One region of the Pseudomonas sp. PDM31 genome, then DNA from elsewhere that is predicted to be linked to it. Evidence: predicted binding sites of a transcription regulator. Region 1 holds the regulator's gene; each other region holds the start of a gene.
What was found. Region 1 encodes sigma-54, which starts transcription at its own class of promoters, with help from an activator protein. Its sites were predicted from a motif close to ANTGGCATNNANNTTGCTNT; they were not measured.
Positions count from the first base shown of each region.

Region 2: flgB (flagellar basal body rod protein FlgB) is a predicted target of sigma-54. The motif match lies at 1,561-1,580, and genes of this name have one in related genera.
Region 3: glnK (P-II family nitrogen regulator) is a predicted target of sigma-54. The motif match lies at 4,816-4,835, and genes of this name have one in related genera.
Region 4: KW839_RS19310 (flagellar basal body rod protein FlgF) is a predicted target of sigma-54. The motif match lies at 1,859-1,878, and genes of this name have one in related genera.

Region 1 is NZ_JAHUWS010000013.1:125,036-132,908, reverse strand. It holds gene tldD (metalloprotease TldD) at 1-757, shown strand, start outside; gene yjgA (ribosome biogenesis factor YjgA) at 880-1,404, opposite strand; gene pmbA (metalloprotease PmbA) at 1,513-2,859, shown strand; gene KW839_RS23175 (HPr family phosphocarrier protein) at 3,004-3,276, opposite strand; gene rapZ (RNase adapter RapZ) at 3,292-4,149, opposite strand; gene ptsN (PTS IIA-like nitrogen regulatory protein PtsN) at 4,152-4,616, opposite strand; gene hpf (ribosome hibernation-promoting factor, HPF/YfiA family) at 4,629-4,937, opposite strand; gene KW839_RS23155 (RNA polymerase factor sigma-54) at 5,012-6,505, opposite strand; gene lptB (LPS export ABC transporter ATP-binding protein) at 6,690-7,415, opposite strand; gene lptA (lipopolysaccharide transport periplasmic protein LptA) at 7,415-7,873, opposite strand, start outside.
Region 2 is NZ_JAHUWS010000014.1:11,035-18,907, forward strand. It holds gene KW839_RS23440 (chemotaxis protein CheV) at 1-379, shown strand, start outside; gene cheR (protein-glutamate O-methyltransferase CheR) at 427-1,254, shown strand; gene flgB (flagellar basal body rod protein FlgB) at 1,623-2,030, shown strand; gene flgC (flagellar basal body rod protein FlgC) at 2,034-2,477, shown strand; gene flgD (flagellar hook assembly protein FlgD) at 2,493-3,215, shown strand; gene flgE (flagellar hook protein FlgE) at 3,246-4,598, shown strand; gene KW839_RS23470 (ribonucleoside-diphosphate reductase subunit alpha) at 4,893-7,784, opposite strand.
Region 3 is NZ_JAHUWS010000002.1:316,422-324,294, reverse strand. It holds gene KW839_RS04685 (DUF484 family protein) at 1-49, shown strand, start outside; gene xerC (tyrosine recombinase XerC) at 52-951, shown strand; gene KW839_RS04675 (HAD family hydrolase) at 948-1,658, shown strand; gene sutA (transcriptional regulator SutA) at 1,847-2,167, opposite strand; gene KW839_RS04665 (secondary thiamine-phosphate synthase enzyme YjbQ) at 2,269-2,694, opposite strand; gene KW839_RS04660 (ammonium transporter) at 2,908-4,245, opposite strand; gene glnK (P-II family nitrogen regulator) at 4,281-4,619, opposite strand; gene KW839_RS04650 (accessory factor UbiK family protein) at 5,030-5,290, shown strand; gene KW839_RS04645 (YifB family Mg chelatase-like AAA ATPase) at 5,506-6,999, shown strand; partial or broken gene KW839_RS04640 (DUF4432 domain-containing protein) at 7,015-7,197, opposite strand; gene KW839_RS04635 (SrfA family protein) at 7,331-7,873, shown strand, end outside.
Region 4 is NZ_JAHUWS010000009.1:273,529-281,401, forward strand. It holds gene flgH (flagellar basal body L-ring protein FlgH) at 1-180, opposite strand, end outside; gene flgG (flagellar basal-body rod protein FlgG) at 233-1,018, opposite strand; gene KW839_RS19310 (flagellar basal body rod protein FlgF) at 1,064-1,804, opposite strand; gene KW839_RS19315 (cytochrome c3 family protein) at 2,007-2,603, opposite strand; gene KW839_RS19320 (nitrate reductase cytochrome c-type subunit) at 2,613-3,104, opposite strand; gene napA (nitrate reductase catalytic subunit NapA) at 3,116-5,620, opposite strand; gene KW839_RS19330 (chaperone NapD) at 5,611-5,877, opposite strand; gene KW839_RS19335 (periplasmic nitrate reductase, NapE protein) at 5,921-6,088, opposite strand; gene KW839_RS19340 (sigma-54-dependent transcriptional regulator) at 6,244-7,803, opposite strand.

The DNA.
Region 1 (7,873 bases):
GCGCCAGGCCCTGGTCAACCTCGAAGCCATCCCGGCACCGGCGGGTACCTTGCCGGTGGTGCTTGGGTCCGGTTGGTCGGGCGTGCTGCTGCATGAAGCCGTCGGCCATGGTCTGGAAGGCGACTTTAACCGCAAGGGCAGTTCCGCCTATAGCGGGCGCATGGGTGAAATGGTTGCGTCGAAACTCTGCACCATCGTCGATGATGGCACCCTGGTCGGCCGTCGCGGATCACTGAGCGTGGACGATGAAGGCACCCCGACCGAGTGCACCACGCTGATCGAAAACGGCGTACTCAAAGGCTACATGCAGGACAAACTCAACGCGCGCCTGATGGGCGTGGCCCGTACCGGCAACGGTCGGCGTGAATCCTACGCGCATCTGCCGATGCCGCGCATGACCAACACCTACATGCTCGGTGGTGAAAGTGACCCGGCGGAAATCATCGCCTCGGTGAAGCGTGGCATCTACTGCGCCAACCTCGGCGGCGGTCAGGTGGACATCACCAGCGGCAAGTTCGTGTTCTCCACCAGCGAGGCTTATCTGATCGAGGACGGCAAGATTACCGCTCCGGTCAAAGGCGCGACCCTGATCGGCAACGGTCCTGAAGCCATGAGCAAAGTGTCGATGGTCGGTAACGACCTGGCGCTGGACAGCGGTGTGGGGACGTGTGGCAAGGACGGGCAGTCGGTGCCGGTGGGTGTCGGTCAGCCAACGCTGAAGATTGATGCAATTACCGTGGGTGGCACGGGCGCATAAGGGGATACCCCTGTAGGAGCGAGCATGCTCGCGATGGACGTCAACGATAACGCTGGCGTCCTGACACCCAGCGGTGTCATTGAGTTCATCGCGAGCATGCTCGCTCCTACAGAGGGCGGGGCTCAGCGCAGACCGCGTTGAGTCTCGTCCAGTTCACGGATGTACTTGAAGATTTTACGGCTGGAAGCAGGAGGCTTGTTTTGCGCAACCTCGTGCTGGGCCTGACGGACCAGGGAACGCAATTGCTGGCGATCCGCGTCCGGGTATTCGACGACGAATTTTTCCAGTACCGCGTCGTCGCCGGCGATCAATCGATCGCGCCAGCGCTCCAGGTTATGGAAACGTTCGTTGTATTGGCGAGTGGAGGCATCAAGTTGGTCGAGCAGAACCAGAATGGCGTCAATGTCCTGATCGCGCATCAGTTTGCCGATGAACTGAAGGTGCCGTTTACGCGCGATATTCGCGGTGTGCTTGGGCGCATCGGCCAGAGCCCGGCGCAATGCGTCGGTCAGGGGCAGTTTTGCCAGCAAGTCAGGCTTGAGTGTTGTAAGGCGCTCGCCGAGGTCAACCAGAGCATGCAGCTCGCGTTTAACCTGGGATTTGCTTTTTTCTCCCGTATCGAGGGAGTCATCGTAAGAATCAACCATGGTGGCCGTCCGCAAAGAAACGCCGCCATGATAACCAGTCGGGGGCCGCTTGTCCGGCCCGGTCGCTCGATGACCGTTACCGAAAGCAGAATTTGAGTGGAGAACAGCATGAGTGCAGTTGAAAGCGTCGGCCCACAAGCGTTGCCGGCACTGCAGGAACAAGTCGAGCAGATCATCGCTGAAGCCAAGCGCCAGGGCGCCAGTGCCTGTGAAGTCGCGGTGTCCCTGGAGCAAGGCCTGTCGACCACGGTGCGCCAGCGTGAAGTCGAAACGGTCGAGTTCAATCGCGACCAGGGCTTTGGTATCACCCTGTACGTCGGCCAGCGTAAAGGCTCGGCCAGCACCTCGGCCAGCGGTCCGGACGCGATTCGCGAAACCGTCGCCGCCGCCCTGGCCATCGCCAAACACACCTCGGAAGACGAGGCCTCGGGCCTGGCAGATGCCGCGCTGATGGCCAAGGACCTGGCGGATTTCGACCTGTTCCACCAATGGGATATCACCCCGGAACAGGCCATCGAGCAGGCCCTGGCCTGTGAAGCGGCGGCGTTTGCGGCCGATAGCCGGATCAAGAATGCCGACGGCACCACGCTCAATACCCATCAGGGCTGCCGTGTCTATGGCAACAGCCACGGGTTTGTCGGTGGCTATGCGTCGACCCGGCACAGCCTGAGCTGCGTGATGATTGCCGAGGCCGACGGTCAGATGCAGCGCGACTACTGGTACGACGTCAATCGCCAGGGCAACTTGCTGGCTGACCCGGTGAGCATCGGCCAGCGTGCCGCGCAACGCGCAGCCAGTCGTCTGGGCGCGCGTCCGGTGCCGACCTGCGAAGTACCGGTGCTGTTTTCCGCTGAATTGGCCGGTGGTCTGTTTGGCAGTTTCCTGTCGGCGATTTCCGGTGGCAGCCTGTATCGCAAGTCATCCTTCCTCGAAGGCACCCTGGGCCAGAAGCTGTTTCCGGAGTGGCTGACCATCGATGAGCGTCCACACCTGATGCGTGCCATGGGCAGCGCCGCGTTCGACGGTGATGGCCTGGCGACCTATGCCAAGCCGTTCGTCGAAAAAGGCGAGTTGGTGTCCTACATCCTTGGCACCTACTCCGGCCGCAAGCTCGGCATGCCGAGCACCGCTAACGCTGGCGGCGTGCACAACCTGTTCGTCACCCATGGCGATGAAGACCAGGCGGCCTTGCTGCGCCGTATGGGGCGCGGCCTGCTGGTCACCGAGTTGATGGGCCAGGGACTGAACATGGTCACCGGCGATTATTCCCGTGGAGCGGCGGGTTACTGGGTCGAGAACGGCGAAATCCAGTTCGCGGTGCAGGAAGTGACCATCGCCGGCAACATGCGCGACATGTTCAAGCAGATTGTCGCGGTCGGTAATGATCTGGAGCTGCGCAGCAACATTCGCACGGGTTCTGTGTTGATCGAGCGGATGATGGTGGCGGGTAGCTGATTCCCGGTCGCAACACAAAAGGCGCGTCACCCATCGGGTGGCGCTTTTTTTTAGATCAAAAAATCGCGGCCTTCGTCAGTTCCTGCAAGTAATCCAATGCAGGAGCTGCCGAAGACTGCGATCTTTTGATCTTGATCCTGACTGTTACTCGCCTTCGTCGAAGAAGTTGTTGATCAACGCCACCAGCGCGGCCAGCGCTTCATCTTCCTGCTCGCCTTCAGTACTCAAATGAATCGTTGTGCCTTTGCCAGCCGCGAGCATCATCATGGCCATGATGCTTTTGCCATCGACCATCGACGTGGGTGTGCGACCGGCCCGGATCTGGCACGGGTACTGACCTGCCACCCCAACAAATTTCGCAGAAGCGCGGGCGTGCAGCCCCAGCTTGTTGATGATTTCGATTTCCAGAGCAGGCATCGCGGTGTGAATCCTTTAGCTGAGGTCGCGGTGGCGAACCTGGACGTTCTTCAGAGATTGTTGCAGGACCTGGCCAAGACGTTCGGTCAGGTACACGGAGCGGTGATGCCCGCCGGTGCAGCCAATGGCAATGGTGACGTACGCGCGGTTGCTGGCGGCAAAACGCGGCAGCCACTTTAGCAGATATGTGGAAATATCCTGGAACATCTCTTCGACATCCGGCTGCGCTGCCAGGTATTCGGCAACCGGCTGATCGAGACCGGACTGCTCGCGCAATTCCGGTTTCCAATAGGGGTTTGGCAGGCAGCGCACATCGAACACCAGGTCGGCATCCACCGGCATGCCGCGCTTGAATCCGAAAGACTCCACCAGAAACGCGGTGCCGGGTTCCGGCTGGTTCAGCAGGCGCAGCTTGATGGCATCGCGCAGCTGATACAGGTTCAGGCTGGTGGTGTTGATTTTCAGGTCGGCGAGGTCAGCGATGGGCCCGAGCAGAAGGCTCTCGACGCTGATGGCTTCGGCCAGCGAACGGTTGGCATTGCTCAGTGGGTGGCGCCGGCGGGTTTCCGAGAAGCGCTTGAGCAGGGTCTCTTCGTCAGCGTCCAGGTACAGGACATCGCAATGGATATGGCGACTGCGAACTTCCTCGAGCAGGTCGGGAAAGCGCGACAGGTGGCTTGGCAGGTTGCGCGCGTCGATGGATACGGCCACCAGCGGCTGAGTCAGTTCAGTGTGGATCAGCGCTGTTTGCGCGAGTTCCGGCAGCAGCCCGGCAGGCAGGTTGTCGATACAGTAATAGCCGTTGTCCTCGAGTACATCGAGGGCGGTACTTTTACCTGAGCCGGAACGGCCACTGACGATGATCAAGCGCATGATTACTGACCGTTCTGCTCGTCCAGGACAACCTGATACAAGGCTTCGTTGCTTGGGGCGCTACGCAGCTTTTCCCGTACTTCCTTGCGGTCGAGCATGCTGGCGATCTGCCGCAGCAACTCAAGGTGCGCATCGGTAGCGGCTTGCGGGACCAGCAGTACGAACAGCAGGTCAACCGGTGCGCCGTCGATGGCGTCGAAATCGATGGGTGCGTCCAGGTGCATCAAGGCACTGATGGGCGAATTGCAGCCCTTGAGGCGGCAATGGGGAATGGCGATGCCGTTGCCAAACCCGGTGGAACCGAGTTTTTCACGGGCAATCAATGCCTCGAAGACATCTTGCATCTCCATGCCCGGCACTTCGCGGGCGATCAGATTGGCAATTTGTTCGAGGGCTTTCTTTTTACTGCCGCCCGGCACGTTCACCAGGGAACGGCCGGGGGTCAGGATACTTTCAAGTCGGATCATGGGTTGGGAGTGTTAACGACCGGTTGCGCCCTGAAGGAGGCTCTGGGTCTTTTCCTTATGCTTTTTGAGTTGGCGATCCAGCTTGTCGGTGAGTGAGTCGATAGCCGCATACATGTCGTCATGTTCTGCGTTTGCGACTACTTCACTACCGGGAATATGCAAGGTGGCTTCGATTTTCTGCTTCAGCTTTTCGACTGTCATCGTGACCTGCACGTTGGTGATCTTGTCGAAATGCCTTTCCAATCGTTCGAGTTTTTCGCCGATGTAGGTGCGAAGAGGTTCGGTCACTTCCAGTTGGTGTCCACTGATATTGACTTGCATACAGCTTCTCCTTCGTTGCCAGTGCATAAAGCGGTAGATCAGATGATCTACCACTGGAACGCTGTGGCGTGGCTCTACATCAACCGCTTACGTTCGCTCGAAGGCGCGATCCCGAGGGATTCGCGGTATTTGGCGACGGTGCGGCGAGCCACCTGAATGCCTTGTGCTTCCAGTAAACCAGCGATCTTGCTGTCACTCAATGGCTTTTTCTGATTTTCCGCGGCAACCAGTTTTTTGATGATCGCGCGGATCGCCGTAGACGAGCATTCACCGCCTTCGGAGGTGCTGACGTGGCTGGAGAAAAAGTATTTCAGTTCATATATTCCCCGAGGGGTGTGCATGAACTTCTGGGTGGTGACCCGGGAAATCGTCGATTCGTGCATGCCCACCGCTTCGGCGATGTCATGCAGGACCAGCGGCTTCATGGCTTCATCGCCGTACTCGAGAAAACCGCGCTGGTGCTCGACGATCTGGGTCGCCACTTTCATCAGGGTCTCGTTGCGGCTTTGCAGGCTCTTGATGAACCAGCGGGCTTCCTGCAACTGGTTACGCATGAAGGTGTTGTCGGCGCTGGTGTCGGCGCGGCGCACGAAACCGGCGTACTGGGCGTTGACGCGCAGGCGTGGCACCGACTCCTGATTCAGTTCGACCAGCCAGCGCTCGTTGTCCTTGCGCACGATGACGTCCGGTACGACGTACTCGGCTTCGGTGGACTCGATCTGCGAGCCGGGCCGAGGGTTGAGGCTCTGAACCAGTTCGATCACCTGGCGCAGCTCATCTTCCTTGAGTTTCATGCGGCGCATCAGCTGGCTGTAGTCGCGGCTGCCCAGCAGGTCGATGTAGTCGCTGACCAGGCGCTTGGCCTCGGCCAGCCAAGGGGTCTTGGCCGGCAACTGGCGCAATTGCAGCAGCAGGCACTCGCTCAGGTTGCGGGCGCCGATGCCAGCGGGCTCGAATTGCTGGATGCGGTGCAGGACGGCTTCGATTTCGTCCAGTTCAATGTCCAGCTCCGGATCGAAGGCTTCGAGGATTTCCTCGAGTGTCTCGTCCAGGTAGCCCTGATTGTTGATGCAGTCGATCAGGGTGACGGCTATCAGCCGATCGGTGTCGGACATCGGCGCCAGATTCAACTGCCACAGCAGGTGGCTTTGCAGGCTTTCGCCAGCCGATGTGCGGGTGGTGAAATCCCATTCGTCGTCATCGTTGCTTGGCAGGCTGCTGGCGCTGGTCTGATAAACGTCTTCCCACGCTGTATCGACGGGGAGCTCGTTGGGAATGCGCTCGTTCCAGTCGCCTTCCTCCAGGTTATCCACCGTGGGGGCGCTTTCCTGGTAGGAAGGCTCCTGAATGTCGGTATTGGGCTTCTGTTCGGCACTGTCGGCCAGGGGGTCGGAGTTGTCGAAGTCGTCGCCTTCTTCCTGGCGTTCGAGCATCGGATTGGACTCCAGCGCCTCCTGGATTTCCTGTTGCAGGTCCAGGGTCGACAATTGGAGCAGGCGGATGGCCTGTTGCAGCTGCGGTGTCATCGTCAGCTGCTGGCCCATTCTCAAGACTAGCGATGGTTTCATGGCAGGGGCTTAACACCTTATTCGCCGGCGCACATGCGCCATCCACTACAGGGCGCCGAAGCGCCAAACATAAGCAAATTATATGCCCGAAACTGCAGTGTTTGCCTAGAGCGCTGTAACAATAAAAAAGTGTTGATTTTTTATCGAGATAAGCACTCTGGCGACCTGCCAGACACCTCAGCGCTTACAGGCGGAACTCATGGCCCAGGTAAACTTCCTTCACCAGGTCGTTGGCCAGGATGGTCTCGGCGTCGCCCTCGGCGATCAATTGGCCATCGTTGACGATGTAGGCGGTTTCGCAGATATCCAGGGTTTCACGGACGTTGTGGTCAGTGATCAGCACGCCAATGCCCTTGGCCTTGAGGTGGTAGATGATCTGTTTGATGTCGCCCACCGAAATCGGGTCGACGCCGGCGAAAGGTTCATCCAGGAGGATGAATTTCGGGTTGGTGGCCAGTGCCCGGGCGATCTCCACGCGGCGGCGCTCACCGCCGGACAGGCTCATGCCGAGGTTGTCGCGGATGTGGCTGATGTGGAATTCCTGCAGCAGGCTTTCCAGCTCCTTGCGGCGACCGGCCTTGTCGAGCTCCTTGCGGGTCTCGAGGATCGCCATGATGTTGTCGGCCACCGAGAGTTTGCGAAAGATCGATGCTTCCTGCGGCAGATAGCCGATGCCGGCCTTTGCACGGCCGTGCATTGGCTGGTGGCTGACGTCCAGGTCGTCGATCAGCACGCGACCCTGATCAGCCTGCACCAGGCCTACGATCATGTAGAAACAGGTGGTCTTGCCGGCGCCGTTGGGGCCGAGCAGGCCGACGATCTGACCGCTGTCGATGGACAGGCTGACATCACGTACGACCTGGCGGCTCTTGTAGCTCTTGGCCAGATGCTGAGCTTTCAGAGTTGCCATTACTGGGCCTTTTTCTCGTCGGTTTTCTTCTTCGGCTGGATAACCATGTCGATGCGCGGGCGCGACTCGGTCACCTTGCTGCCGGTAGCGCGACCGGCGCTGGCGAGCTTCTTCTCGGTGTCGTAGACGATTTTCTCGCCCTGGGTGATGTTGTTGTCCTTGTCGACAACTTTGGCCTTGTCGATCAGCACGACGCGATTTTGCGCGGCGTGGTACTGGATCGTCACGCCCCAGCCCTGCACAGGCTTGGTATCACCAGCCGTTTGCAACTGCTCGAAGTAGGCCAGATTGCCCACCGAGGTCACCACGTCGATGTCACCGTTGGGGGTGCGGGTCATGGTTACCTTGTTGCCGGTAACCTTCATCGAGCCCTGGGTGATGATTACGTCGCCGGTGTAGGTGGCAACACCGTTCTTGTCGTCCAGTTGGGCGTCGTCGGCCTGAATGCGAATAGGCTG
Region 2 (7,873 bases), on a different contig from region 1:
CGACTCGTCCGTGGCGCGCAAGCAGGTCACGCGATGCCTGCAAACGGTCGGCGTAGAAGTCGTAGCGCTCAATGACGGGCGCCAGGCACTGGATTACCTGCGCAAGCTGGTCGATGAAGGCAAGAAACCGGGGGACGAGTTCCTGATGATGATCTCCGACATCGAGATGCCGGAGATGGATGGGTACACCCTGACGGCCGAGATCCGCAACGACCCGCGCATGCAGAATCTGCATATCATCCTGCACACTTCGTTGTCGGGTGTTTTCAATGAGGCGATGGTCAAGAAGGTCGGTGCCGATGACTTCCTGGCCAAATTTCGCCCTGATGACCTGGCATCCCGGGTAGTCGACCGGATCAAAGCAGCAGACTTCAGCTAGGGGCTCGTTGCTCCTGGCGGTCAACACGATTTTAGAGGCGGACATCATTGTCTACGGGTAATTTGGATTTCGAACAGTTCCGGGTTTTCCTGGAAAAAGCCTGTGGCATTTTGCTCGGTGAAAACAAGCAGTACCTGGTCTCCAGTCGTCTCAACAAGCTGATGGAGCAGCAAGGCATCAAGTCTCTGGGTGAGTTGGTCCAGCGCATGCAAACCCAGCCACGCAGCGGTTTGCGTGAGCAGGTGGTAGACGCCATGACCACCAACGAAACCCTGTGGTTTCGTGACACTTATCCGTTTGAGGTGTTGAAGAACAAGGTACTGCCCGAAGCGATCAAGGCCAGCCCCGGCCAGCGCCTGCGTATCTGGTCGGCGGCTTGCTCGTCGGGGCAGGAACCCTATTCGCTGTCGATGGCGATCGACGAGTTTGAACGTATCAACCTGGGCCAGTTGCGCATGGGGGTGCAGATTGTTGCCACCGACCTGTCCGGCACCATGTTGAACAACTGCAAGACCGGCGAGTACGACAGTCTCGCCATTGGTCGTGGTCTTTCACCCGAGCGCCTGCAGCGTTATTTCGACCCCAAGGGGCCGGGGCGCTGGGCAATCAAGGCGCCGATCAAGAGCCGGGTGGAGTTTCGTTCGTTCAACCTGCTGGACAGCTACGCAAGCCTGGGCAAGTTCGACATCGTGTTCTGCCGCAACGTGCTGATCTACTTCTCCGCCGAGGTGAAGAAGGACATCCTGTTGCGTATTCACAGCACGTTGAAGCCGGGCGGTTACCTGTTCCTTGGTGCGTCCGAAGCGCTGAACGGTTTGCCGGACCATTACCAGATGGTGCAGTGCAGCCCGGGTATCATTTACCAGGCCAAGTGATGTTGTCGGCGTCATCAACGAACGGGAGTCCTCAGGGGCTCCCGTTTTTTTATGCTTGATGATTACTTCAGTGTCGCTTCGATCCAAAAGTGGGAGCGGGCTTGCTCGCGAAGGCGTCCTGCCAGTCGCCATCAACGTTGATTGATACACCGCTTTCGCGAGCAAGCCCGCTCCCACAAGGTCAGTGTTGTTCTCCACACCGAGTCAGGCGGCAGAAAAGCGGCATGCGCCGGAAAACCGTTGCCGCTTTTCTGGCATTGCCACCTTGCCGCTGCTCGCAAAGCCCCGGTTTACGGGCTTGTTTGAATTGGCATGAGGCTTGCTAACTTCAACGTACGAAAAATCAGGTCACCCAAAGGTTTCCCGACATGAGCATCAGCTTCGATAAAGCGCTCGGTATCCACGAACAAGCCCTGGGCTTTCGCGCCCAGCGTGCCGAGGTCCTGGCCAACAACATCACCAACGCCGATACCCCGAACTACAAGGCTCGGGATCTGGATTTTTCGAAAGTGCTCGCCGAGCAGAACGAGAAAACCAAAAACGGCACCTTCGCCCTGAACATGACCAACAGCCGTCATATCGAAGCCGAGGGCCTGGGCAATGGTGACGGGTCGCTGATGTATCGCACGCCGATGCAACCGTCGATCGACCAGAACACCGTGGACGCCCAGATTGAACAGTCGAACTACGCGGAAAACGCAGTTGGCTTCCAGGCCAGCTTCACCCTGCTCAACAGTAAATTCAAAGGGCTGATGTCAGCCCTGCGCGGAGAGTAAGCCATGTCTCTATCCAGTGTTTTCAACATTGCCGGTAGCGGCATGAGTGCCCAGACCACTCGCTTGAACACCGTCGCTTCGAACATCGCCAACGCCGAGACCGTCTCGTCGAGCATCGACCAGACCTATCGCGCACGTCATCCGGTATTCGCCACCATGTTCCAGGGTGGCCAGAGCGGTGGCAGTAATTCGCTGTTCCAGAACCAGGATGCGGCCGGTCAAGGCGTACAGGTGCTGGGTGTGGTCGAAGACCAGAGCAATCTTGAGGCGCGCTACGAGCCGAATCACCCGGCGGCCGATGCCAAGGGCTACGTCTACTACCCGAACGTCAACGTGGTGGAAGAAATGGCCGACATGATTTCCGCGAGCCGTTCGTTCCAGACCAACGCCGAAATGATGAACACCGCCAAAACCATGATGCAGAAAGTCCTGACCCTCGGTCAGTGATAAGGGGCGACTCAGATGAGTGTTACCGATTCCACCGGTGGTTTGAGCCTCAATGACATCCTGGCCAACTCCTCGGTCAAGGCCACTACCACGCAGGACGGTCTGGGGGCAGCTACCGGCAGCGCCACGGGCAAGAAAGCCCTGGGCAAGGATGCGTTCCTGCAATTGTTGGTGACGCAGCTGAAAAACCAGAACCCGCTGGAGCCCCAGGACAACGGCGAGTTCGTCGCTCAACTGGCCCAGTTCAGCAGTCTGGAAGGCATCACCACGCTCAATGACACCGTGACCGGTCTGGCCAGCAACTACAACTCGTCCCAGGCATTGCAGGCTTCGTCGCTGGTGGGCCGTTCGGTCATTGCCCCTGGCGACAAGGCGGTGGTCGATACCACCAAGAGCCTCAGCGGCACGGTAGTGGTACCGGCATCGGTGGCCTCGGCCACCTTGAAAATCACCGACTCCACCGGCACTACCGTACGCACCATCGATCTGGGCGCGCAGAAAGCCGGCAATGCCAGCTTCATCTGGGATGGCAAGAACGATGCGGGTGAGACGGTACCTGCCGGCACTTATACCTTCGGGGCGACGAGCACCATTGATGGCCAGTCGGTAGCGCTGATCACCAACCTGCCAGCCACCGTCAACAGCGTGACCATCAGCCAGACCGGCGGTGAGTTGATGCTTAATCTGGCCGGGCTGGGCAGCATTGCCCTGTCCAAAGTACAAACCATTGGTATGTAGAGCCGACTAACACGGCACAAGGAGTGGATTATGTCTTTCAATATCGGCCTTAGCGGTCTCTATGCAGCCAACAAACAACTGGACGTGACCGGCAACAACATCGCCAACGTCGCCACCACCGGTTTCAAATCGTCCCGTGCAGAGTTCGAAGACGTGTACTCGGTGACTCGCCTGGGTACAGGCAGCAAGACCGTCGGCAACGGCGTGCGTCTGGCCAACGTTTCCCAGCAGTTTACCCAGGGTGACATCAACAACACCGGTAACGTGCTGGACATGGGCATCAACGGCTCCGGCTTCTTCGTATTGAACAACAGCGGCTCGCTGTCCTATACCCGTGCCGGTACCTTCAAGGTCGACAAGGAAGGTTTCGTCACCAACACCGATGGCACCTCGCGTCTGCAAGGTTACGGTGTGGATGCCGATGGCAAGATCGTCAATGGCGTGTTGACCGACTTGCGCCTCGACACCTCCAACCTGGCGCCAAAAGCCACCACCAGTGTCTCCTCGACGATCAACTTGAACTCCACGGCGCCGATCATTGATCAGGCCGTTGTTTCCAACCAGTTTGATCCGACCAAGACGCAAACCTTCACCAAGCAGTTCAGCACCCCGATTTTCGACACTCAGGGTAACCAGCACACCATGGATCAATACATGGTGAAAACCGGTCCCAACACTTGGGATACCTACACGCTGATCGATGGTCGCAACCCGGATGGCAGCGCGCCGACTGGCCCAACTGCGGTCGACCCGGTTCCTTCGACCATGACGTTCGATACGTCTGGCAAACTGGTTTCGGTCAGCACCCCGGTGCCACCAACCGTTCCACCGACCGTGCCGGCACCTGCGCCAGTTATCGGCAGCGATCTCAAGATCAACGGTTGGGTACCAGGCACCGTGACCGCCGGCGTCTGGGCCGCCAACGGCGCAGCCGCCGACCCGGCAGGGTTGAGCATTTCCATGAGCAACACCACGCAGTTCAACGCCGATACCGCTCGTTCGATCCCGGCGCAGAATGGCTACGCCACCGGCCAGATCACCAACCTGACCATCGACGGCAGCGGAGTGCTGCTGGCCAACTTCAGCAACAACCAGACCAAGCCGATCGGCCAGATTTCACTGGCCAGCTTCGCCAACGAACAGGGTCTGCAACCAGTAGGCGGCACCAGCTGGAAGGAAACCTACGTCTCGGGCATTCCTGGTTATGATGCGCCGCAAACCGGCAGCCTGGGTTCGATCCAGTCCAATTCCCTGGAAGAGTCCAACGTCAACCTGACCAACGAACTGGTTGACCTGATCAAGGCGCAGAGCAACTACCAGGCGAACGCCAAGACCATCTCCACCCAGAGCACCATCATGCAGACCATCATTCAGATGACTTGATGTTGGTTGATGCTGCATAAGGAAGCCCCTCGAGAGAGGGGTTTTTTTATGGGTTTTTATCAGGCACCGGGATTTTGTGTTGTCGCCGATGGCCTCTTCGCGGGCAAGCCACGCTCCCACAGGTTTTGTGTCGGTTTTCGTTAGCGGGCGCGCTGCAAAACCTGTGGGAGCGTGGCTTGCCCGCGAAGGCGTCACGCCGGTAACCACTTTCCCTGGGGCAAAAGAAAACCCCCGACCAGCCAGAGGCTGATCGGGGGTTTCAGGTAGGCGCTTTGCAGCGCTTACCGGCTCAGCTTATTGGCAAGCTTCGCAATCCGGCTCGTCGATGGCGCAAGCCTTCGGTACCGGAGCAGGACCTGCAGGAGCTGCCAGGACCGAGTCGTCACCGTGGTTGCCGCCGCTGGAAACAGCGTTCAGCTTGCCGGTGTTGATGGTCGACTTCTCGGTGCTGGTCGCGGCCAGGGCACGGAGGTAGTAAGTGGTTTTCAGGCCACGGTACCAGGCCATGCGGTAGGTCACGTCGAGCTTCTTGCCCGAAGCGCCTGCGATGTACAGGTTCAGCGACTGGGCCTGGTCGATCCACTTCTGACGACGGCTGGCCGCGTCAACGATCCACTTGGTGTCCACTTCGAACGCGGTTGCATAGAGCTCTTTGAGTTCTTGCGGGATGCGCTCGATCTGCTGAACCGAACCGTCGTAGTACTTCAGGTCGTTGATCATGACCGAGTCCCACAGACCGCGAGCCTTGAGGTCGCGAACCAGGTACGGGTTGATCACGGTGAATTCGCCCGACAGGTTCGATTTCACATACAGGTTCTGGTAGGTCGGTTCGATCGACTGCGATACGCCGGTGATGTTGGCGATGGTCGCGGTCGGTGCGATGGCCATGATGTTGGAGTTACGAATGCCTTTCTGTACACGAGCGCGAACCGGTGCCCAGTCCAGGGATTCGTTCAGGTCGACATCGATGTACTTCTGGCCACGGGCTTCGATCAGGATCTGTTGCGAATCCAGCGGCAGGATGCCTTTGGACCACAGCGAACCCTGGAACGTCTCGTAGGCACCGCGCTCGTCAGCCAGGTCGCAGGATGCCTGGATCGCGTAGTAGCTGACAGCTTCCATCGACTTGTCGGCGAACTCGACGGCAGCGTCGGAACCGTAAGGGATGTGCTGCAGGTACAAAGCGTCCTGGAAGCCCATGATGCCCAGTCCGACCGGACGGTGGCGGAAGTTCGAGTTCTTCGCTTGCGGCACCGAGTAGTAGTTGATGTCGATCACGTTGTCGAGCATGCGCACGGCGGTGTTCACGGTGCGTTGCAGCTTGGCGGTGTCCAGCTTGCCGTCGACGATGTGGTTCGGCAGGTTGATCGAGCCCAGGTTGCAAACGGCGATCTCGTCCTTGTTGGTGTTCAAGGTGATCTCGGTGCACAGGTTCGAGCTGTGGACCACGCCCACGTGCTGCTGCGGGCTACGCAGGTTGCACGGGTCTTTGAAGGTCAGCCATGGGTGGCCGGTTTCGAACAGCATGGACAGCATTTTACGCCACAGGTCTTTGGCCTGGATGGTCTTGAACAGCTTGACCTTGCCCGGGTACTCGGTCAGGGCTTCGTAGTACTCGTAGCGCTCTTCGAAGGCCTTGCCGGTCAGGTCGTGCAGGTCCGGAACTTCCGATGGCGAGAACAGGGTCCACTTGCCGTCATCGAAGACGCGCTTCATGAACAGGTCAGGGATCCAGTTGGCGGTGTTCATGTCGTGGGTACGACGACGATCATCACCGGTGTTCTTGCGCAGTTCGATGAACTCTTCGATGTCCATGTGCCAGGTTTCCAGGTAGGCACACACAGCGCCCTTGCGCTTGCCACCCTGGTTAACGGCTACGGCGGTGTCGTTCACTACTTTGAGGAACGGCACGACGCCCTGGGATTTGCCGTTGGTGCCCTTGATGTAAGAGCCCAGTGCACGGACCGGAGTCCAGTCGTTACCCAGGCCGCCAGCGAATTTCGACAGCATGGCGTTGTCGTGGATCGCGTGGTAGATGCCCGACAGGTCATCCGGCACGGTGGTCAGGTAGCAGCTCGACAGCTGTGGACGCAGGGTACCGGCGTTGAACAGGGTCGGGGTCGAGGACATGTAGTCGAAGGACGACAACAGGTTGTAGAACTCGATCGCACGGTCTTCTTTCTGTTTCTCTTCGATCGCCAGGCCCATGGCCACGCGCATGAAGAAGATCTGCGGCAGTTCGAAACGCACGCCATCCTTGTGGATGAAGTAACGGTCGTACAAGGTTTGCAGGCCCAGGTAGGTGAACTGCTGGTCGCGCTCGTGGTTGATCGCCTTGCCCAGTTTTTCCAGGTCGAAGGAGGCCAGCACAGGGTTCAGCAATTCGAATTCGATACCCTTGGCGATGTAGGCAGGCAGGGCCTTGGCGTACAGGTCGACCATCTCGTGGTGGGTTGCGCTTTCGGCGACGCCGAGGAAGCCCAGGCCTTCGGCACGCAGGGTGTCCATCAGCAGGCGGGCGGTGACGAACGAGTAGTTCGGCTCACGCTCGACCAGGGTACGGGCGGTCATCACCAGGGCGGTGTTGACGTCGGTCAGGGCCACGCCGTCGTACAGGTTCTTCAGGGTTTCGCGCTGGATCAGGTCGCCGTCGACTTCTTCCAGGCCTTCGCACGCTTCGGTGACGATGGTGTTCAGGCGGCCCATGTCCAGCGGCGCCAGGCTGCCGTCGGCACGGGTGATGCGGATCGACGGGTGCGCTTGTACCGGCTCCTCGGTGGTGCGAACGGCACGTTCCTTGGAGCGGGCGTCACGGTAGATCACGTAGTCGCGGGCGACTTTCTGCTCACCGGCACGCATCAGGGCCAGTTCGACCTGGTCCTGGATTTCTTCGATGTGGATGGTCCCACCCGATGGCATGCGACGCTTGAAGGTCGCGGTGACCTGTTCGGTCAGGCGGGCCACGGTGTCATGGATTCGCGACGAGGCAGCAGCGGTGCCGCCTTCAACTGCGAGGAACGCTTTGGTGATGGCGACGGTGATCTTGTCATCGGTGTAAGGAACGACAGTGCCGTTACGCTTGATCACACGCAGCTGACCTGGCGCGGTGGCGGACAGATCCGAATTCGAATCGGCGGCCTGCGGCAAGGTACCCTGCGGGTTCTCGCGAGTTGTGTCGGTTTGCATGGGGGAGTGTCTCCACATTCTCTATGTTTGTTTGGGCACCATCACGGTGCCCACCGTTCTGTCCTGAAGCACTACAACCGGCGTGGGGC
Region 3 (7,873 bases), on a different contig from region 1:
GGGCCGCGTGCTGCCACGGGTCAACAGCAACCTGCGCTCGGTACGCTGACCATGGAACGGCAACTGGACGCTTACTGCGAACACCTGCGCAGTGAGCGGCAGGTGTCGCCGCACACTTTGTCGGCTTACCGCCGCGACCTCGATAAAGTGCTCGGCTGGTGCGTCAAGCAGAACATCGACAGTTGGGCGGCGCTGGATATCCAGCGCCTGCGCAGCCTGATCGCCCGCCTGCATGCCCAAGGCCAGTCGTCCCGCAGTCTGGCGCGTTTGCTGTCGGCGGTCCGCGGGCTCTATCACTACCTCAACCGCGAAGGCCTGTGCGATCACGACCCGGCCAATGGTCTCGCGCCACCTAAAGGCGAGCGCCGCCTGCCGAAGACCCTCGACACCGACCGCGCCTTGCAACTGCTTGAGGGTGCGGTGGAAGATGACTTTCTGGCCCGTCGTGATCAGGCGATCCTGGAACTGTTCTACTCTTCCGGGCTGCGACTTTCGGAGCTGACCGGGCTGAATCTCGACCAGCTCGATCTGGCCGACGGGATGGTCCAGGTGCTCGGCAAAGGCAGCAAGACCCGTCTGCTACCCGTGGGAAAAAAAGCTCGCGAGGCGCTGGAACAGTGGCTGCCATTACGAGCCCTGGCCAACCCGGCGGACGATGCGGTGTTTGTCAGCCAGCAAGGCCAGCGCCTGGGCCCACGGACGATCCAGCGTCGGGTCAAGGCAGCCGGCGAACGCGAGCTAGGGCAGAACCTGCACCCACACATGTTGCGACACTCTTTCGCCAGCCACATGCTGGAGTCTTCCCAGGACCTGCGGGCCGTACAGGAATTGCTCGGTCACTCGGACATCAAGACCACGCAAATCTATACCCACCTGGATTTCCAGCACCTGGCAACGGTCTATGACAGCGCCCACCCACGAGCCAAACGCATGAAAGGCGATGATTCATGAGCATTCAGTTGATCACCTTCGATCTCGACGACACCCTTTGGCACACCGCCCCGGTGATCGTCAGCGCCGAAGCCGTTTTGCGTGAATGGCTGAGCGAACATGCTCCCGCCCTCGGGGCGGTGCCGGTGGAGCATCTGTGGGCCATTCGCGAACGCATCCTGAGCATCGAGCCGAACCTCAAGCATCGCATCAGCGCATTGCGTCGACGGGTGTTGTTCCAGGCGCTGGAAGAAGCCGGTTACGCTCACGCAGTAGCGTCCGACCTGGCCGACCAGAGCTTCGAAGTGTTTTTGCACGCCCGCCACCAACTGGAAATCTTTCCGGAGGTGCAACCGACCCTGCAAGCACTGGCCAACCATTACACCTTGGGCGTGGTCACCAACGGCAACGCTGATATCCGGCGCCTGGGGCTGGCGGATTATTTCAGGTTTGCGCTGTGCGCCGAAGACATCGGCATTGGCAAACCGGATGCGCGATTGTTCCATGAGGCGTTGCAGCGTGGAGACGCCACTGCCGAGACGGCAGTACATATTGGCGACCATCCGGGCGACGACATTGCCGGTGCCCAGCAAGCAGGGCTGCGGGCGATCTGGTTCAACCCGGCGGGCAAGGCCTGGGAAGCCGAGCATCTGCCGGATGCAGAAATCCGCAGCCTGACCGAGTTGCCGGCGTTGTTGGCGCGGTGGAACCCCAGACACCCGGCCTGAAATCACACACACCCCCTATGGTAGCGAGCCTGCTCGCGATGAGGCCGTCACATTCAAAATTGATCCTGCCTGACCCACCGTTATCGCGAGCAAGCTCGCTCCCACAAGGAGATTGTCGGCGTATCCTCGATTTTCAGGCATGAAAAAGCCCGCAGCGACGGCGGGCCTTTTCAGTAAGCAAGACAGCCTCAGATAGGCCGGCTGCCGTACTTGTTGTCAGGCTTCTTGGGAGGATCGGCGACCACATTGGCCTCCACTTCCTGCACCTTGCCGCCGCGAGCCAGGAACTCTTCCATGGCCTTGGCCAGGGCGTCTCGTTCCTTGTTCTTGGCTTCGACACTCGGCAGCTCATCGACCGATACCGCTGCCTTGGCTTTGCCTTTGGCGGTCGGAACGGGCGCATCACCGCCGTCGTCTTCAGCGACGTCTTCCGCCGCTGCTTCCAGACCTTCTTCGGTTTCGTCGTCGCCTACTTCGAGGTCGTCGTTTTCCAGATCATCGTCGCTCATGTTCTACCTCATGACTTGCGAAAAGCAGATTAGTTATAGCCCAGCTTTGCCCTATGTCGAAGGCTGCCGGAAAAAATTCAACAACCGCTGCTGACCAGCGGTTATGCCCCTTCACCGTGCACGGTGGCGAGGACTTTACGAGCACCGCCATGATCACGGTGCTCGCCCAGATAAACGCCTTGCCAGGTACCCAACGCCAGCCTGCCTGCCGCAATCGGCAAACTGAGCTGACAGCCAAGCACGCTGGACTTGAAGTGCGCCGGGAGGTCGTCCAGGCCTTCGTCGTTATGCTCATAGCCGTCTGTTCCTTGTGGGATCAGACGATTGAAAAATCGTTCGAAGTCGCGACGTACCGCCGGATCGGCGTTCTCGTTGATGGTCAACGACGCCGAGGTATGCTGCAGCCACAAGTGCAACAGACCGACCCGACACGCCTTGAGTTCAGGCAGGCCGGCGAGTAACTCGTCCGTTACCAGATGAAAGCCCCGGGGCCTCGCCCGCAGGGTAATCAGAGTCTGTTGCCACATACAGTTCTCCGCACGTTCGGGGCGCATTCTAGCGTGCTCTGGGAAAAAACAAAGGCCCTAATATTCCTTCAATCATGTAAGCCTTCGACCGCACAAAAACACCGGACATCGACGACATACAACTTGCAGGTAAAAACCCTTCAGCCGCTAGTTGAATGACTAATTCCAGACAAAAAAATGCCCGGCAAGCCGGGCAAGTTTTCATACGCTTGCTTACAAGTTGTAGCCGCGCTCGTTATGAAGCGCCAGATCGATGCCGACCGCCTCTTCTTCTTCGTTGATGCGCAGGCCCATGACCGCGTCCAGCACCTTGAGAATGATGTAGGTAGCGACTGCGGTGTAGATCACCGTGAAGCCCACGCCTTTGCACTGAATCCAGACTTGTGCAGCGATGTCGGTCACGGTGCCGAAGCCACCCAGGGACGGTGCAGCGAACACACCGGTCAGGATTGCGCCGAGAATGCCGCCGATACCGTGGACGCCAAACGCATCCAGGGAGTCGTCATAGCCGAGCTTGCGTTTCATCGTGGTAGCGCAGAAGAAGCACACCACGCCAGCCGCCAGACCGATCACCAGTGCGCCCATCGGGCCAACGGTGCCAGCAGCCGGAGTGATGGCTACCAGACCGGCGACCACACCCGAAGCAATGCCCAGCGCGCTTGGTTTGCCGTGGGTGACCCACTCGGCGAACATCCAGCCCAGTGCCGCAGCAGCGGTTGCGATCTGGGTCACCAGCATCGCCATACCGGCGGTGCCGTTGGCCGCAGCGGCGGAACCGGCGTTGAAACCGAACCAGCCGACCCACAGCATGGCCGCGCCCATCAGGGTGTAACCGAGGTTGTGCGGAGCCATCGGGGTGGTCGGGAAGCCTTTACGCTTGCCCAGTACCAGGCAGGCGACCAGACCGGCCACACCGGCATTGATGTGCACCACGGTGCCGCCGGCGAAGTCCAGTACGCCCCAGTCCCACATCAGGCCGCCGTTGCCGGACCAGACCATGTGCGCGATCGGTGCATACACCAGGGTGAACCACACACCCATGAAGATCAGCATCGCGGAGAACTTCATCCGCTCGGCGAAGGCACCGACGATCAGCGCCGGGGTGATGATGGCGAAGGTCATCTGGAAGGTGATGAACACCGCTTCAGGGAACAGCGCCGCAGGGCCGGTCAGGCTCGAAGGCGTGACACCGGCCAGGAAGGCCTTGCCCATGCCACCGAAGAACGAGTTGAAGTTGACGACGCCCTGTTCCATGCCCGTGGTGTCGAACGCGATGCTGTAGCCATAAATGACCCACAGGACGCTGATCAGACCGGTAATGGCGAAGCACTGCATCATCACGGAAAGAATGTTTTTGGAACGAACCATGCCGCCGTAGAACAGCGCGAGGCCAGGAATGGTCATGAACAGCACGAGGGCTGTCGAGGTCAGCATCCAGGCGGTGTCGCCGGAGTTGAGGACTGGGGCCGCCACTTCGTCTGCCGCCAAAGCAAGGCTGGGCATTACGATGGACAACAGGGCTCCTAGCCCTGCGAATTTACGCAGAGTCATATTGTTTTCTCCTGGGGCGTTGGGTTTGTAGCGGCTTAGATCGCGTCGGTATCGGTTTCGCCGGTACGGATGCGAATCGCCTGTTCCAGATTGACCACGAAGATCTTGCCGTCACCGATCTTGCCGGTGTTGGCGGCCTTGGTGATGGCCTCGATGACCCGGTCCAGATCCTTGTCGTCGATGGCGACGTCGATCTTCACCTTTGGCAGGAAATCGACCACGTACTCCGCGCCGCGATACAGCTCGGTGTGACCCTTCTGCCGACCGAAGCCTTTGACCTCAGTGACGGTAATGCCCTGCACGCCGATCTCGGACAGCGACTCGCGTACGTCGTCCAGCTTGAACGGCTTGATGATGGCAGTGACTAGCTTCATGAAAACTCTCTCCCGAATTTGGTGGACTTGCCCCAGGAAAACAAACCCGTCTCAAGTCTAAGCGCAGTGCCTGGCTTTGTAACGCATCGTCGGCCCTGACCTGCCCGTCCGACGCCCCTCACGAAACACTCCCCCGCTTCGCTTGGCGCACTGCGTTCGTCACAGTGACTGCATCAGTGCATGGGTCATCAGGGTCTAAGCAGAAAGCTTGCCATCTCCACAAAAACTACTGTTTTCAAGCCTTTACCCGCAGATGACTGCTTCTTCGCCACAACACGCGACGCGATACGCACAACAACGGTGCGACACCGTCCGTCCATATGCGCGAAAAGCGTGCATCCCTTGCCCGCGCAAATGACTATAGATGCTGCGTGATACACTGCCCGCCATTGCTATCAGGACATTTCCCCATGCTCGCGCCCAAAGACTTCCTCGACGCCCTGAGCGGCACCGCCTCCCGCCTCTTCAGCGGTGACACCCCGCTGCCGAAAAGTGAAATCGAAAGCCAGTTCAAAATGTTGCTGCAGAGCGCCTTCAGCAAACTGGATCTGGTCAGCCGGGAAGAATTTGATAGCCAGATGGTTGTATTGGCGCGGACCAGGGCGCGGCTGGAGGCACTGGAAACGAAAGTGGCTGAGATGGAAGCGAAGCTCACTCCACCCACCGAGTAAACACCGCGATCCCTGTGGGAGCTGGCTTGCCAGCGATAGCGCCCTCAAGATCGCCATCGCCAGCAAGCCGGTTCCTACAGCTTGTGCGATGGAGCGGTGGTATCAGCAACATCCTGAGAAAGTTTGTCTTCTCTGCCGCGACGCGAAAACCTCACCCCGCAACTACCCTTGAAAAACCCGCAGGAAGCGGCTCCCCGTCACCTCAAGGAACGACCATGTCCCTCTCCATCGTCCACAGCCGCGCCCAGATTGGCGTGGATGCGCCCGCTGTCACCGTTGAAGTCCACCTGGCCAATGGTTTGCCGTCACTGACCATGGTCGGTCTGCCAGAGGCGGCGGTGAAGGAAAGCAAGGATCGGGTGCGCAGTGCGATCATCAATTCAGGGCTGCAATTTCCGGCGCGACGGATCACGCTGAATCTGGCGCCCGCAGATTTGCCCAAGGATGGCGGGCGGTTCGATCTGGCGATTGCCTTGGGGATTCTGTCAGCCAGCGTGCAGGTGCCGACGCTGACTCTGGATGACGTGGAGTGCCTGGGGGAGTTGGCGCTTTCGGGCGCGATACGTGCCGTGAAGGGCGTATTGCCGGCTGCGCTGGCGGCGCGCAAGGCCGGGCGGGTGCTGATGGTGCCACGGGCGAATGCCGAGGAAGCCTGCCTCGCGTCCGGGCTAAAGGTGATCGCTGTGGATCACTTGCTGCAGGCCGTGGCGCACTTCAACGGGCATACGCCTGTTGAGCCCTTCGTCTCCGATGGGTTGATGCACGCCAGCAAGCCCTACCCCGATTTGAATGAAGTACAAGGTCAGCAAGCCGCCAAACGGGCCTTGCTGATTGCTGCGGCGGGGGCGCATAACCTGTTGTTCAGCGGGCCGCCCGGCACGGGCAAGACGCTGCTGGCGAGTCGTTTGCCGGGCCTGTTGCCGCCCTTGGCCGAAAGCGAGGCACTGGAAGTCGCGGCGATTCAATCGGTCACCAGTTGTGTGCCGCTCAGCCATTGGCCACAGCGCCCCTTTCGACAACCACACCATTCCGCCTCAGGACCGGCACTGGTGGGCGGTGGCTCGAAACCACAACCCGGCGAAATCACCCTGGCCCATCATGGCGTGCTGTTCCTCGATGAACTCCCGGAGTTTGATCGCAAGGTATTGGAGGTGTTGAGAGAGCCACTGGAGTCCGGCCACATCGTGATTTCCCGCGCCAAGGACCGCGTACGCTTCCCGGCGCGCTTTCAACTGGTCGCCGCGATGAATCCCTGCCCCTGTGGATATCTTGGCGAACCGAGTGGCCGTTGTTCCTGTACGCCGGACATGGTTCAGCGCTATCGCAACAAACTGTCGGGGCCACTGCTGGATCGTATTGATCTGCACCTGACGGTTGCTCGCGAAGCCACGGCATTGAATCCTGCGTTAAAACCCGGCGACGACACTGCCACCGCCGCCGAGTCGGTTGCCGATGCACGGGAACGGCAACAAAAGCGCCAAGGCTGTGCCAATGCCTTTCTCGACTTGCCGGGCCTGCGCAGACACTGCAAGTTATCCACAACAGACGAAACCTGGCTGGAGACGGCGTGTGAACGACTGACCTTGTCACTGCGAGCGGCCCATCGACTGCTCAAAGTAGCGCGCACCCTTGCGGACCTTGAACAAGTCGATGAGATCAGACGCGAGCACTTGGCCGAAGCGCTGCAATACCGGCCAACAAGCCAGTAGCTCAAAGTGCTTTGTGACCGGCGAATCCCAGCCCATGCGCATATTGCCGATCCGGTCCTGCAAGACGTTCATGCCGCGAGTCGGCACCACCGAGAGTTTCATCGTGCCGTTATCGTTGTCGACGATGCTGACGCCCTTCGCTCGAGCCTTCCCAAGCCAATTAAATTTGACCTTATGCAACCTCCGCACGCTTACGTTAGTCTCATACGGATTGAACCTCCGGCAGATTGTCTGCGATATCATAATGACATCAATGTCGCACGCTAAATGCAGGAGCAAGTACAGACACATTTGTCTGTCATTTTTGCGCAACGGATCGTATGGAGTTTGAATGCGCGGGGCACTATTACGCAGCGGTAAGAGCGGGTCATTCACTGCCCTCGGCGAAACAGGTCAACCGGTCTACCGGGCAGCCCTGCAATTGCGCGAAGCCATTCGCCGCAAGAACCCCGATTTGGTCGATCATCTGGCCATCCCTCAAAGCGATGAACTCGGCAACCAGATCGATTGGTACAGCGCCCTCGAAGGCGATGTTATTCCCTGGAGCAGCGCGACCGAAGAAGAACGCGCCCCTGCCCGTCGCCAGCTTGAATCGCTGAAAACTGCGCTCGAGGAATTGAGCCAGCGTTTCCTGGTCACTGATTCCGGCGAACCGCAGCAAGGCGACAAAGCCGTGTTCGGCAAGCTGCTCAAGCGCGTCATTCATTTCCCCGACGAAAACTTCGTCTACCTGGTGCAAGGCAAACCCGTGCTCACCTTTTGGGGTTTCGAGCATGCCGGCACCGGCATTGGCGATCCATTGCACTGCCTCTATCAGATTCCGCCCGCGTTCACGCCGCCACCCGCGGTCGAAGCGCCTGTTGTGGCGCCCGTC
Region 4 (7,873 bases), on a different contig from region 1:
GCTGTAAAGGTTCTGTTCAAACCCGGCCTGATAAATCGAGCCATTGTTCGCTGCAGCCGGCAACGGCGTACGCGGCAACACCGGCGCGTAATAAGGGTCGTTGGGCTTGGGCGTCGAAGGAACGCAGCCGGCGAGCACAACAGCCCCACTCAGTGCCAGAACAGATACAAAGCGATTCATGACCCTACCTCACGGTGTTGCAGGCGGCCTCATGACCGCCTCATAGACTTGATTACAGATTCTGCGTTACGAACGAGAGCATCTGGTCGGCGGTGGAGATCACCTTGGAGTTCATCTCGTAGGCGCGCTGAGTGGTGATCATGTTGACCATCTCCTCAACGGTGCTGACGTTGGAAGTTTCCAGGGTGTTCTGCAGCGTGGTGCCGAAGCCAGCCAGGCCCGGAGTGCCGACTTGCGGCGCGCCACTGGCAGCGGTTTCCAGGAACAGGTTGTTGCCCACTGCCTGCAGACCGGCCGGGTTGATGAAGTCGGCGGTTTGCAGGTTGCCGATCACCTGGGAAGCCGGATTGCCGGCAACGGTGATGGACACGGTGCCGTCACGACCGACGGTGAAGGTTTGCGCGTCGTTCGGAATGACAATGGCCGGTTCCAGGGCGAAGCCGCTGGCGTTGACGATCTGGCCGTTGGAGTCCAGGTGGAACGTACCGTCACGGGTGTAGGACGTGGTGCCGTCCGGTTGCAGGATCTGGAAGAAACCGCGACCGTCGATGGCCATGTCCAGCGGCTGCTCGGTGGTTTGCAGGCTGCCGGCGGTGAAGTTTTTCTGGGTGCCGACGATGCGCACACCGGTACCCAGTTGCAGACCCGACGGCAGTTCGCTGTCCTGGGTCGACTGGGCGCCTGGCTGACGCTTGATCTGATAGAGCAGGTCCTGGAACTCGGCGCGATCACGTTTGAAGCCCGTGGTCGATACGTTGGCCAGGTTGTTGGAAATGGTGGTGAGGTTGGTGTCCTGGGCGGACAGACCTGTTTTGGCAACCCATAGAGCCGGAAGCATTCGATTCTCCTCGTGCGCCTGTTTTACGGCGCGACGTTCTGATAATTAGCTGATCTGCAAGACCCGAGCCATGGCCTGGTCATCGTCTTTGGCGGTGTTCATCATCTTGATGTGCAGTTCGAATTGCTTGGCCAGGGCCAGTACCGAGGTCATCTCGTCCACGGCATTGACGTTGCTCGACTCAAGGAACCCGGACACCAGCTTGACGTTGGCATCGGCTTGCGCCGGCTGGCCGTCCCGGGTGTGAATCGAACCGTCCAGGCCTTTGGTCATGTTCTTGATGTCCGGGTTGACCAGCTTGATGCGGTCGACTTCCGCCATGACACGAGGGCCTTCGCCCATCGCGCGAATGCTGATGGTGCCGTCCTCGCCCACCTCGATTTGTTGCTCGGGTGGCACGGCAATCGGCCCGCCATTGCCGATCACCGGCATGCCATTGCCAGCGCGCAGCACGCCCAGGGCGTCGACCACCAGGCTACCGGTACGCACGTAGCTTTCGCCGCCATCGGGGTTCTGCACCGCCAGCCAGCCATTGCCTTGCACGGCAACATCGAGGTCGCGGCCGGTTTCCACCAGGCTGCCAGGGGAGAAGTCGGTGGCCGGGCGTTCAGACATGGCAAACGCACGCGCCGGAAAGCTGTCACCGAACACCGGCATCGAACGCGCCTGCTCCAGGTCCTTCTGGAAGCCGTTGGTGGAGATGTTCGCGAGGTTGTTGGCATGAGCCTTTTGCGCCAGTGCATTCTGGCTGGCGCCGGTCATTGCCACATAAAGGTACTTGTCCACAATCTTTCCTCTGCATGCCGGACGGTTGCCGCCCACCGCTGTGTTGCGCAGGTTGTAGCAATTTGCAGACCAACTTGCGCGCAGCGGCGCCAACCCCTTTTAAACAGGGGGCTGGGGCTGATCGGAAGGGAATTGAACGATGTATCGAAGACGAAAAACCGGCGCGCTGATGCCGCTTGGCGGCAACGCCGTGAAAAGCCGGCTACCAGCCTTTCACGCCGCTCATGTCGGGCAACTTGTGAGCAATGCCTTTATGGCAGTCGATACAGGTTGCCTGGCCGCTGGCCAACGAGGTGGAGTGCATGTTGGCGGCGCGCTTGCCCTGGCGTGTGAAGTCCATGAACTCGAAGTTATGGCAGTTGCGACACTGCCGCGAATCGTTGGCCTTGAGCCGTGCCCACTCGTGTTCGGCCAGCTCCCGGCGCATGTCCAGGAACTTGTCCCGGGTGCTGATAGTGCCGAACAGCTTACCCCAGACCTCCTTGGAAGCCTGCATCTTGCGGGCGATCTTGTGCGTCCACTCGTGAGGGACGTGACAGTCCGGGCACGTGGCGCGCACGCCCGAACGGTTGGTGTAGTGGATGGTTTCCTGCAACTCGACGAAAACGTTGTCGCGCATTTCATGGCAGGACGTGCAGAACTGCTCGGTGTTGGTCGCTTCCAGCGCGGTGTTGAATCCACCCCAGAAAATCACCCCGGCGATAAACCCGCCGAGGGTCAGAAAACCCAGGCTGTAATGCACGCTGGGCCGACGCAGCACACCCCAATAATCCTTGAACAAGGCAAGCAAAGATTTCATGGCCTCTCCTCAAGGTTTCGGCTGCTGGTGTATTTCATCTTGCAAGACCTGGTCGATGTTCTTGAAGCTGTTGTTCACCAGTGGCTTCACATCCTTTTGCGGCACGTGACACTGGTTGCAGAAGTAGCGGCGCGGCGACACCGCCGCCAGAGCCTGGCCGTCACGGTCCATGTAGTGAGTGATGCTGATCATCGGCGCCTGGGTACGCGCACTGTTGGCGCGACTGTGGCAGGTCAGGCACTTATTGCTGTTCATGTCGATGGCATACCCGCGAATACTGTGGGGTATGGTGGGCGGTTGCTCGGGGTAATTGCGCTCACGCTTGAGGTCCTTGTTCTCGTCTTCTGCGATAGGCGGTGCCGGCAGCTCCTGGGTCAGGGTCCCGCCGGCTCTGCGACCATCCGGTGCCGGTGCATCCAGGGGGTAAGCGGGCTCTGCGGCAAATGTCGTGGGCAGCCACGTCAGCAGCACGACAAGAAAGGACAGCGAACGATAATTCATGAAAGCTCTCCTTATGCCGTCGCGATCAACTCAATCCTGATCGCGCATTTCTTGTAATCGGTCTGTTTTGAGATCGGGTCCGTTGCATCAAGCGTGACTTTGTTGATCAGCTTGTTGGCATCGAAAAACGGCACGAACACCAGGCCTTGGGGCGGCTTGTTGCGCCCCCGGGTTTCAATCCGCGCACGCATCTCGCCGCGCCGACTGATCAGCTTCACTTCGCTGCCACGCCGGGCATTCAAGGCCCTGGCATCGGCCGGGTGCATGTAGACCAGCGCATCGGGGATCGCTTTATGGAGCTCCTCGACACGCTGGGTCATGGTCCCGGTGTGCCAATGTTCAAGCACCCGACCGGTGCTCAGCCAGAACGGGAAGTCCGCGTCCGGGGCTTCTGCAGGAGGCTCGTAAGGCAGTGCGAAGATGATCGCTCTCTTGTCGGGGTAGCCGTAGAACTGCACGCCACTGCCCTTCTCGACATACGGGTCGTAGCCTTCGCGGAAGCGCCAGAGCGTTTCCTTGCCTTCGACGACGGGCCAGCGCAAGCCGCGCTCGGAGTGATAACGATCAAAAGGCGCCAGGTCATGACCATGTCCACGGCCGAACTGGGCATATTCTTCGAACAGGCCTTTTTGCAGGTAGAAACCGAAATCCCGGGCCTCGTCGTTCTGGTAGCCCTGCGCCATTTGTTCCACCGGGAACTGATCGACCTGGCCATTCTTGAACAGCACCTCATACAGGGTCTTGCCCTGGTATTGCGGTGAACTGGCCAACAGCTCCTGCGGCCAGACTTCGTCGGTTTTAAAGCGTTTGGAAAACTCGACCAATTGCCAGAGGTCCGACTTGGCGTCACCCGGCGCCGAGACCAGTTGATGCCAGAACTGCGTACGCCGCTCTGCGTTGCCGTACGCGCCCTCTTTCTCCACCCACATTGCCGTTGGCAAAATCAGATCGGCCGCCTGTGCCGAGACGGTGGGATACACATCCGACACCACCACGAAGTTCTCCGGGTTGCGCCAACCCGGCAATACTTCCTGCATGATGTTGGGCCCGGCCTGCATGTTGTTGCTGGCCATGGTCCAGTACACATTGAGCACGCCGTCCTTGAGCATGCGACTTTGCTGCACGGCGTGGAACCCGACCTTTTCCTTGATGGTGCCTGCCGGGAGTTTCCAGATTTTTTCCGCGGTGGCGCGGTGCGCCGGGTTGGTGACCACCAGGTCGGCCGGCAAGCGATGGGAGAACGTGCCCACTTCACGTGCCGTCCCGCAGGCCGAAGGCTGGCCCGTCAGGGAGAACGGACTGTTGCCAGGCTCGCTGATTTTCCCGGTCAGCAGGTGGATGTTGTAGATAAGGTTGTTGGCCCAAACACCACGGGTGTGCTGGTTGAAACCCATGGTCCAGAACGAAACCACCTTGCGCTTGGGGTCGGCGTACAGTTCGGCCAATGCCTTGAGGCGCTCGGCTGGTACGCCGGTTTCCTTCGCGGTGCGCTCAAGGGTGTAGGGCTTTACGAAAGCAGCGAACTGCTCGAAGTCGATGTCGGTCCAGGTGTTCGCCTTGTCGGCATTCTTGGCTTTCATCTCCAGCGGATTATCGGCACGCAAACCGTAGCCGATGTCATCGGTGCCTTTGGCGAACTTGGTGTGTTTGCTGACGAAGTCTTTGTTGACCGAACCGCTTTCAATGATGTGATTGGCGATGTAATTGAGGATGAGCAGGTCCGTCTGCGGCTTGAACACCATCGGAATGTCGGCCAGTTCAAAACTGCGGTGTTCGAACGTAGAGAGCACGGCCACTTTCACATTCGGCTGGCTCAACCGCCGATCGGTCACCCGACTCCAAAGAATCGGATGCATCTCCGCCATGTTTGAGCCCCATAAGACGAATGCATCAGTGACTTCGATGTCGTCATAACAGCCCATCGGCTCATCCATACCGAAAGTGCGCATGAACCCCATGACCGCCGAGGCCATGCAATGGCGTGCATTGGGGTCGATGTTGTTGGAGCGAAAGCCCGCCTTCATCAACTTGTTAGCCGCGTAGCCTTCCCAGACCGTCCACTGTCCGGAACCGAACATGGCGACAGATTCCCCGCCCTTGTTCTTCAGCGCCTCCTTGTACTTCAACTCCATTACATCGAACGCCTGTTCCCAGGACACCGGGTGAAACTCGCCTTGTTTGTCATATTGCCCATTGGTCATGCGCAACAGCGGCTGGGTCAGCCGATCCACGCCGTACATGATCTTGGATAAAAAGTAGCCTTTGACGCAGTTCAACCCGCGATTGACCTCGGCTTTTACGTCACCGTGGGTTGCAACAACCTTATTGTCCTTGGTCGCCACCATGACGCTGCAACCGGTGCCGCAAAATCGACAGGGCGCTTTGTTCCAGTCCAGGGTCGCCATGTCTTGTTCGGTGATCAGGTTGCTGGCAGAGGTAAACACCGGGAGGCCCGCAGCGGCAGCCGCGATCCCGGCCGCCTGGACTTTGACAAACTCTCGCCGCGTCATAGGCATGTGCTTTCTCCCGTTATATCGAGAATCTCGTGATAAACCAGGGCCGCATTGAGCACGCCTGGCAAGCGATTGATCTGGTCGATTCGCTGAAGAATCTGGCTTTCGTGTTCGGTTTCCAGCACTACCACCAATTTGCCGGCGGGGCTTTCCTGGTGAAGCTCGACGCCCGTGAGCAAACGCAGGTTGGCTTTTACTGCTTCGAACAGGGCCGGACGGGCATGTACTACCAGACTGGCAATGTGCAGCGTCTTTTCCATGACCCGGACTCTCTGCTGAATTAGAGATAGATGACGATCAGTTTCAGTTTGGGGGGCCTGGCGGACCGAGGAGCATTTGCAGAAACCAGACGAAAAAGCCGTAACCACCGACTATCGCCACCGATAACAGTGGAAACAGGACGATGATCAGGAAATAGAACAGGCGAGTTTCTTTGCGAACTCGCCGGGTAGAGTCATCCATTGATGACATGGTCAGCGCTCCTGCCAAACGTTGAGAAGAGCGTAGATGGCCTATTGGGTAACTTCCATGATTTGGATCAATGGCAGGGGGTAACTGCTTAAATAGGAACTTGAATCACTAGTGAATCACTAGCATCTAGTAACGGCTCTTAATTAAATATTTCCTCAACGCTCAAGTTTGCCTATTTCATATTCGCGCAACTTGTTGGCAATCGTTGTATGAGAGACGCCCAGTCGCTTGCCGAGCAAGCGGCTACTGGCATGTTCCGAATACAGCCGTTCCAGCACCGCCTTCTCGAAACGCCCGACGATCTCGTCCAGCCCACCCTCCAGCGAAAAATCGCCAAGGGGCTGGCGCACACCATAATCCGGCAAACGAATGTGCTCGGCCTTGACCGTGCCGCCGTCGCACAGGGAAACCGCCTGGAACAACACGTTCTCCAGCTGCCGCACGTTACCTGGCCAGTGGTAGTGACTGAGCCGCTCCATGGCCGCCGGGGCGAGCTTGGGCAGCGGACAGCCAATCTGCCGGCTGGCCTGGTCGAGGAAGTGCTCGACCAGAGGTGGCAAACCGTCGAGGCACTCTCGCAACGGTGGGATGTGCAGCGACAACACGTTCAAACGGTGATACAGGTCCTGACGAAACTCGCCCCGGGCGCACAATTCGGACAGGTCGACCTGGGTCGCGCAGATCACGCGCACATCGAGGTAGACCTCTTCATCACTGCCCACCCGACGGAAGCAACCGTCCTGCAGGAAGCGCAACAGTTTCACCTGCAGGCGCGGGCTCATTTCCCCCACACCATCGAGAAACAGTGTGCCGCCCGCCGTCAGCTCCAGCAGCCCGAGTTTGCCTTCGGCACGCGCGCCCTCGAAGGCACCAGGCCCGTATCCGAACAGCTCGGTCTCGGCCATGGACTCCGGCAGTCCGGCGCAATTGAGCGCCATCAAGGGTGACTGTCCGCGCGGGCTGGCCAGATGACAGGCACGCGCGAGCAATTCCTTGCCGGTGCCGGTTTCGCCTTCTATCAATAGCGGCGCATCCAGCGGTGCCATCCGCCGCGCCTCGCGCACCACTGCGGCCATGACTTTCGAACTCTGAAAAATACTGTCGAAGCCGCGCAGCTCCTGCTTGCGCACGTTATAAATACGCTCGCCGACGCGGTCGGCACGGTGCAAGGTCAGCACCGCACCCGCCATGGCTTCGCTGTCGTCATGCTCTGACTGCAGTGGCGCGATATCGGCGAGAAACACATCGCCCCTGACCTTGACCCGCAGCCCGTTGATCCGCGATTTATTGGCGCGCACCAGCTCCGGCAAATCGAAATCTTCGGCATAGCGCGACAGGGGAATCCCCGGCACTTCGTCGACCCGCACCCCGAGCAGTTGCGCCGCCGCACGGTTGGCCGCAACGATGGAGCCGCCCATGTCGATCGACAGCACCGGAAACTCCAGGGCGCCGAGCAGCGCATTGAGCTCCATGTGTCGGCGTTCGCTGGGCATCAGGCCTACGCGCTTGACGCCGAAGACCCCGGCGATCGCTTCGAACTTGGGGCGCAACGCCTGAAACTGGATGTTGATCAGGTTCGGGCAATGCAGATAGATGGCGTTGCCATGCTCTCCGCCCACCTCGCCGCGAGCGACGTTGATGCCGTATTCCACCAGCAGGTTGAGAATGTCGCGCAGGATGCCGATGCGGTTCTGGCAGTGGACTTTGATACGCATATAAAAGGCCCGAAAAAGCGGTGATGGAGTTGATGCCTGGCGCAGCCCCCTGTGGGAGCGGGCTTGCTCG